DNA from 2 places in the Paenibacillus filicis genome. Region 2 is predicted to be linked to the other one. Evidence: riboswitches for the same ligand, from Rfam matches in the RefSeq annotation. Region 2 holds a riboswitch; the other holds the start of a gene.
The links. A riboswitch is a leader RNA that binds a small molecule or an ion and turns the genes downstream of it on or off. The one in region 2 is predicted to bind cyclic di-AMP.
Positions count from the first base shown of each region.

Region 1: linked by a shared signal. The riboswitch ahead of WMW72_RS09785 (C40 family peptidase) and the one ahead of WMW72_RS16585 (hypothetical protein) in region 2 are both predicted to bind cyclic di-AMP.

Region 1 covers NZ_JBBPCC010000005.1:80,257-83,667, reverse strand. The annotation lists gene WMW72_RS09795 (HAD family hydrolase) at 1-293, shown strand, start outside; gene WMW72_RS09790 (acyltransferase family protein) at 443-1,660, shown strand; cyclic di-AMP (ydaO/yuaA leader) riboswitch at 1,813-1,955, shown strand; gene WMW72_RS09785 (C40 family peptidase) at 1,956-2,813, shown strand; gene WMW72_RS09780 (helix-turn-helix domain-containing protein) at 2,980-3,411, opposite strand, start outside.
Region 2 covers NZ_JBBPCC010000010.1:123,879-127,289, forward strand. The annotation lists gene WMW72_RS16570 (ring-cleaving dioxygenase) at 1-234, shown strand, start outside; gene WMW72_RS16575 (alpha/beta hydrolase) at 237-845, shown strand; gene WMW72_RS16580 (flavin reductase family protein) at 842-1,456, shown strand; cyclic di-AMP (ydaO/yuaA leader) riboswitch at 1,551-1,688, shown strand; gene WMW72_RS16585 (hypothetical protein) at 1,892-2,137, shown strand; gene WMW72_RS16590 (VOC family protein) at 2,227-3,087, opposite strand; gene WMW72_RS16595 (hypothetical protein) at 3,233-3,411, opposite strand, start outside.

The DNA of each region.
Region 1 (3,411 bases), on a different contig from region 2:
AGCTGATCGCAGGCAGCAATCTGGATGGCACACGAGCCTCCAAGACCGAAGTCATTGCCTATGTGCTAGGGCAGCTGAGCGGGGTAGACAAGCAGGATGTAGTGATGGTCGGAGACCGCAAGCATGACATCATCGGGGCCAACAACACAGGTATTCACTCGATCGCCGTTATGTACGGGTACGGGTCTCTGGAGGAACTGCAGCCGGTTGAACCCACCTATATGGTTCACAGTACGGCAGAGCTGAGAGAAGTCCTCAGTGGCAAAGGTGAAGCCTTGGGATCAGGGCGATAACGGTTGTAACTTCAATTAATATGAGTCTTACGGACCCAAGCGACTGAATTCAAGCTGCTTGGGTTTGATTTTTTTCTGACAATTATTGCTATAGACCTATTCGTTGTGATACAATTCGTATCAAAAGATGAAGCTGGAGGTGCGACTTTTTGAAACGCTATGAGGAATTAGACTCATTAAGAGGGTTAGCTGCAATGACTGTTTTTTTTGCTCATTGTTTAGGTATGTTTGTCTTGTACAATAATCCGTCTATCCGGGGGGATTTTGTTTCATATCTGTTGAAATTTACACCACTAAGTATTTTGATATCTGGACACGAAGCGGTGATCTTATTTTTTGTGCTTAGTGGGCTTGTTTTGTCATTTCCATTTGTCACCCCAGGCAAATCACCTTCTACGCCTGTTTTTATTACGAAACGTGTACTTCGATTATACGTGCCTTATGCCGTAGCTATTATCTTTGCCATCCTATTAAGACTGCTGATCCCAACCCATCGTATTGAGGGGTTCAGCAACTGGTTTGCAGCGCACTGGCAGAGTCCAATAAGTATTAAGTTATTAATCAATCATTTACTCTTCTTGCCTAGCTATACATTTGGCGGCGGGAGATATGATATCGCTGCCTTTGATTCTGTTATTTGGACTTTGATTCAAGAGTTGCGAGTTTCCATCATATTTCCGTTGATTATGCTCATCGTTCTCAAATTAAACTGGAAAACAAACGTGTTGATCGGCCTTGGACTCTCTCTCCTATCCCACATCATGGTTATTGTTAGCAAGATAGATACTCTGCCTAAACTGCTCAATTCTTTACTCCCTTATCTGAACACGATAGAGTGGATACCCATGTTTATAATCGGAGCCTTGATAGGTAAACATTTTAAACTCATTCTTGATTTCTTTGAAAACTTGACTTCGACGAAAAAAATAATGATTTCAGTAGGTGGTATTTTATTATATACGTATCCACATTGGTTTTTTAAAGAAGTGGAATGGATACACCTGGATGTGATTAATGATTGGGTAACCCTATTGGGGGCGGGGATATTAATTTGCTTGGCACTGACGGCAAAATCCTTTTCAACCTTTCTAAGGTTAAAGCCAATCCACCACTTAGGCAAAATATCATACAGTTTTTACCTGTATCACATGATTGTATTAGTCGGTTTGTTTTTCTTGTTTCATGAAAAAATGCCGATATGGCTCATATGGGTCGGTACTTTAGTCATTTCGTGGATCATTTCAACCTTGTCTTATCGTTATATTGAAACGTTAAGCATCCATTGGGGAAAAAGGTTGTCGATGTTCCTTTTTAGAGATGGCACGAAGACGAATTTAGAATTGAATAATCGTAAGATATCCTCATAAGCCGTGTACCGATGAGGTTTAGTTGAACTTTTGCAGGAGCTTGCCTATAATAGGACTAGCATGAATAAGCCTTTTGAGCAACCGGGAAAGCATGGGTAATCCATGAGGTGGCACAGCGGATTATTTGCAGGTGTCTGCCTTGCTTGAATGCGACAATACAATGGCCGAATCCAATTCAGCAGAAGAATTGGTACGGGGGATGATTTACCTAGGGGTGAATGTCCGCGCAAGCGGACTAGGGAGCAACCTCTTCCGAATCCGTCAACTAACCTCGAAGGCTACAGGAGGAATACGTTTGAATCGTTTTTGCAAAACGCTTGTTTTTTCATGCGCATTGACAGCTGTCGGCATCGTATCGGGCTTTGGGGCCGATTCAGCCCAAGCCGCTTCTTCGGAAGTCAAGGTGCAGGTGAACGACAGTCTGGTTTCGTTTCCCGATGCGCAGCCCTTTATTGACACCGCCAATACGTTGCAGATTCCCATGCGTCTGCTGGTCGAAAATTTGGGGTACAAGCTGGATTGGAGCAAGGATGCCGATGTCATCAAAGTCACGCTGACCAGTGATCAGCAATCGATCAAGCTGCAGACCGGCAGCAAGCAAGCGGTCGTGAACGGGAAAACGGTGGATATGGATGCGCCGCCCCAGTTCAGCGAAGGCAGAGTCTATCTTCCGTTGAGATTCGTATCCGAGACCTTCGGATACCGTGTCCAGTGGGACCCTAGCAACCGCATCGCGATCATTAACCAGGACGGCCAGTATCATGCACCAGCCTGGTACAAGCCGAAGCCGGTACCGTCTGTCGTACAAACCGCGTATCAGTACCTGGGAACCCCCTACATGTATGGCGGAGAATCGACCAACGGCTTTGACTGCTCGGGGTTTGTGAACTATGTTTTTGAAAAGCAAGGCGTCTCGCTGCCTAGAACGTCCGTCGATATGTACGACAACCTGGGGCAAAGCGTAACGAATCTGCAGGAAGGCGATCTGGTCTTCTTTGCCGAGAAAAATAAAACCTCGCATGTGGGGATTTATTTGGGGAATGGCCAATTTATCTCATCCGCCTCGTCCGTCGGCGTGTCCGTCGCGAGCCTGACCAGCGGCTATTGGGGCAAGCGGTATGTAGGGGCCAAGCGAGTGTCCACCGTCTCTTAAGCCGAAGCAAGCATACGTTTCTGATCGTTTCATGGTTTTCATTCTAAATATAACCATTACGCCCGAATCCGGCTCAAGCAGCCGCAGGGCAACGGGAACCCGCCGTCAGGCGGGTTTCTTTTTACTTATCCAGCGAAGATGCAGGCTCATGACGGGACAGCCGGTATCATCCGGCGCTGCATGATCCATGCACGGCACGATATTGGCTCGGTGTGAGCCCCGCAACCCGCTTGAACGTATGGCAGAAATGCGAAATATCGTTGAAGCCGGATGCTGCCGCCACCTCGATAATAGGCAGCGCGGTCGTCTGCAGCAGCTCCTTGGCTTTGCTTAGGCGGTAGGTCACGACGAATTCGTTGATCGTCGCTCCCGTATGACGCTTGAACAGCAGGAAGAGATAGGAGCGGGACAGGTTGAAATACCTGCACAGCCGCTCGGCTGTGAGCGGCTCCTGGTAGTGCTCCATCAGAAAGCTAAGGATACGCTCGATCAACTGCTTATGGGCCTCAGCATCCGCACTGGTCTGGAGTGGCTCCGCTCGGTTGCGGTTCAGCTCGGCGAACAGCCGCAGCACCAGGCTTTTGACGGCCAGCGGATA
Region 2 (3,411 bases):
AAAGGCTATCGTCCGACCTCCATCATCGACCGCCAGTATTTCAATGCGATCTATTTCCGCGAGGGCGGCGGCATCTTGTTCGAGATCGCTACCGACCCTCCTGGATTTGCCAACGACGAGCCTGCGGAATCATTGGGCGAGACCTTGATGCTGCCCGAGTGGTATGAGCCGCATCGCGCACAGATCCAAGCAGGCTTGCGGCCCATCCAGGTCCGCGTCGTGGAGGGGAAATGATCATGAAGCATCTATTCGAGAAAGGCGCCAATCCTGACGCCCCGACGCTGGTTTTATTCCACGGAACGGGCGGCACAGAACGCGATCTGCTCCCGCTGGCCGGCCTTCTGTCGCCTGAGTCTTCCGTGCTGAGTCTTCGAGGAAATGTGCTGGAGAACGGCATGCCGCGGTTTTTCCGGCGGCTCGCCGAAGGCGTATTCGATGAAGAGGATCTGATCTTCCGGACGAAGGAAGTGTACGATTTCCTGGAGGAGGCTGCGGCTCAATATGGATTCGACCGCAGCCGGGTCATTGCCGTGGGCTATTCCAACGGAGCGAATTTGATCGGCAGCCTGCTGTTCCATTATCCACAGGCCGTAAGCGGAGCGATTTTGCACCATCCGATGGTACCCAGACGGGGCATTGAGCTTCCAGCTCTGAGTGGTACGCCGGTATTTATCGGCGCAGGAAGCCATGACCCGATTTGCTCACCTTTGGAGACTGAGGAGCTGCAAGGATTGCTGGAGCAAGCGGGGGCGGATGTTACGGTTCACTGGGAGCGATCCGGCCATCAGTTGACGGCGACGGAGGCTCGGGCGGCCGCAGCTTGGCTCCGGGAGCGGCTGCTATGATCGTGATCGATCCTTCGACGCAAAGCGAGCGAGATAATTATAAGCTGCTGACGGGCAGTATTATCCCGCGGCCCATCGCGCTTGTGACGACGCTCTCCCCGGATGGCGTGGTGAATGCGGCTCCGTTCAGTTACTTTTCCATCGTATCGAGCCAGCCGCCACTGGTCTCGGTATCCGTCCAGCGGAAGCAGGGTGCGATGAAGGATACGGCGAGAAATGCCATACATACGGGGGCCTTTGTCATCCATATCCCTGACGAGTCGATCGTCCTTCCGATGAATGAAACGGCTGCGAATCTCCCGTCGGACGAGAGCGAAGTAATCCAGGCCGGCTTCTCGCTGGTGCCCAGCGAGGCGGTACCGGTGCCGAGGCTGATGGAAGCGAAGGTAAGGCTGGAATGCGTGCTGGAGCAGAGTCTGGAGCTGGGCGGGACGGGCGGCGAGCCCGCCTGCGATCTGCTGATCGGCCGGGTCGTCCGCTTTCATCTGGCGGAGGAGATCTATGAGCAAGGCCACATCCTGGCAGAGAAGCTACGCCCGGTGAGCCGTCTGGCGGGCAGCTATTATGCCCGGCTCGGGGAGCAGTTCGCCGTCGAGCGTCCGCTGGGTTGACACGGCAGCAGCGCAGGCTGGAATTCCGCCAGTGCTGCGGGCAGCGGGACAAACCCAAGGCTTTGCTTATTGACTAATGCGGAGGATTTCCGTACTATAAAACTAGCTTAATTTCCGGTGCCAGTCACTGGAAAGCGGGGGAACCACTTGCATTTGGGGCGAATCATGATTCATGTAGGGAACCATCTTTCCCGAGCCCGACAGCTAACCTCGTCAGCGGAAGATGGGTCAGTCGGCATGCAAGCCAACATGTTGCAGCAATGACCCGTGATTGGTGGGGTCTTTTTTTTATGGGGAAGACCCTGGGGGCTGGTCCTTGATTGTCTCGAGCGGAGGCAGCGGATAGCCGGGGTCTTTTTTTCATGCCAAGCCGGTCAAGTCCGCATAAGCTTCAGAGCCAGAGACGGGGTATCTCATGGGGAAGGAGAACGGTATATGAACAGGGTGAGGGAAATTCGGGAACGCGTAGAAGCCCAGCAATTGAGGGAGCAGGATATGATTTATTTGCTAAATGAGGTGCAGCGGCTGAGAGAAGCGCTGCAATCGATCGTCGGAGAGGGATTTTTCTCCAGCGATCAGCAGCATTGGATGGCCTACAAACGTATAGCGGGCCGGGCGCTGGAGCCGGAGAGGGGCTGCTCGGTCACGTCCAAAGCGCCGGACGTGGAACGCTTTCGCTAACAGCGGCGATCATGTCACATACGGACCGGATTTCATAGCCAAGGATAGAGATCAAGACCGCTCCTGCCGGGAGCGGTCTTTTGCTGCACTTAAACAGTTACCAGGCGGAGTGTAATGCCTGATGGGTCGGTCACCGACCGGAACCCGTTCTGCTCCGCTACCGCGATCCCGGCGCTGCCCAGCCGGTCCAGGGTCTGACGAAGGGAGGCTTCGTCCGGGAAGACGACCGTTGCATAGTCCAGGCCTGTTGCCTGAGCCGGCGGAATCGGAGCGTGCTCTCCAGCCCAAATATTCAGGCCGATATGATGGTGGTACCCGCCAGCAGAGATGAACAACGCACCCCGGCTGCTGGCATCGGCTACGATATCGAAGCCGAGCACATTGCAATAGAAGCGTCTGGAGCTGTCCAGGCTTTGAACGTGAAAATGGATATGGCCGATTACGGTACCAGGCGGCAGGCCGTTCCACTCCTTGCCTTCCGCTAGCGCCACGAGGCCATCCCGGTCGATCGGATCGCTGGCCATGATATAGTGGCCTTGAGTGTCCCGGCGCCAGGTGTCGCGAGGGCGGTCACTGTAAATTTCTATGCCGTTATGGTCGGGATCGGTAATATATAGAGCTTCGCTGACCAGATGGTCCGAATGGCCGATATGAATTCCCGTCCCGATCAGATGACGAAGGGTAAGCCCTAGAGCCTCGCGGGTAGGCAGCAGAATCGCGAAGTGATACAAGCCTGCGGCGGACCTGCGCGCGGTTACCTGCGCATCGGCGACTTCCCGCAGGACGACCAGCGGTGTGAGTCCATCCGCGGTCAGCTGGGCTTCGCCTTGCGTTTCGTGCAGCAGACGCAAGCCGACTATTTCCGTATAGAAAGCCAGAGAACGCGTCAAGTCGGAAACCTTCAGCTTCACCGGTCCAAGCTTCAAATCATCAGGGAGCACAGAGGACATCGTATAAACACTCCTTATTCAGATAGGATTTCTAGTTAAATGTATAGCAGGAGAAGGAATTCTGTCAAATAAAACCAAGCGGGTTGGACAACGCCAAAGAGGACCGCTCCTTGTGGGAGCGGTCCTGTTGAGATTTGGTGTAAGTTTAGCCGGACGAGCCCGGGCTGGACTGCACGATATAGGCAACTAAAGCCACATAACCGAGCACGATCACGACAATATAAATCCACGATAAACGGGACCAATTTCCTTTGGTTTTGCTATCATAAGAAGGATTGCCTTCTTTGTTTTTCTTGGAGACCCCGACCATAATGGTCGAAACGG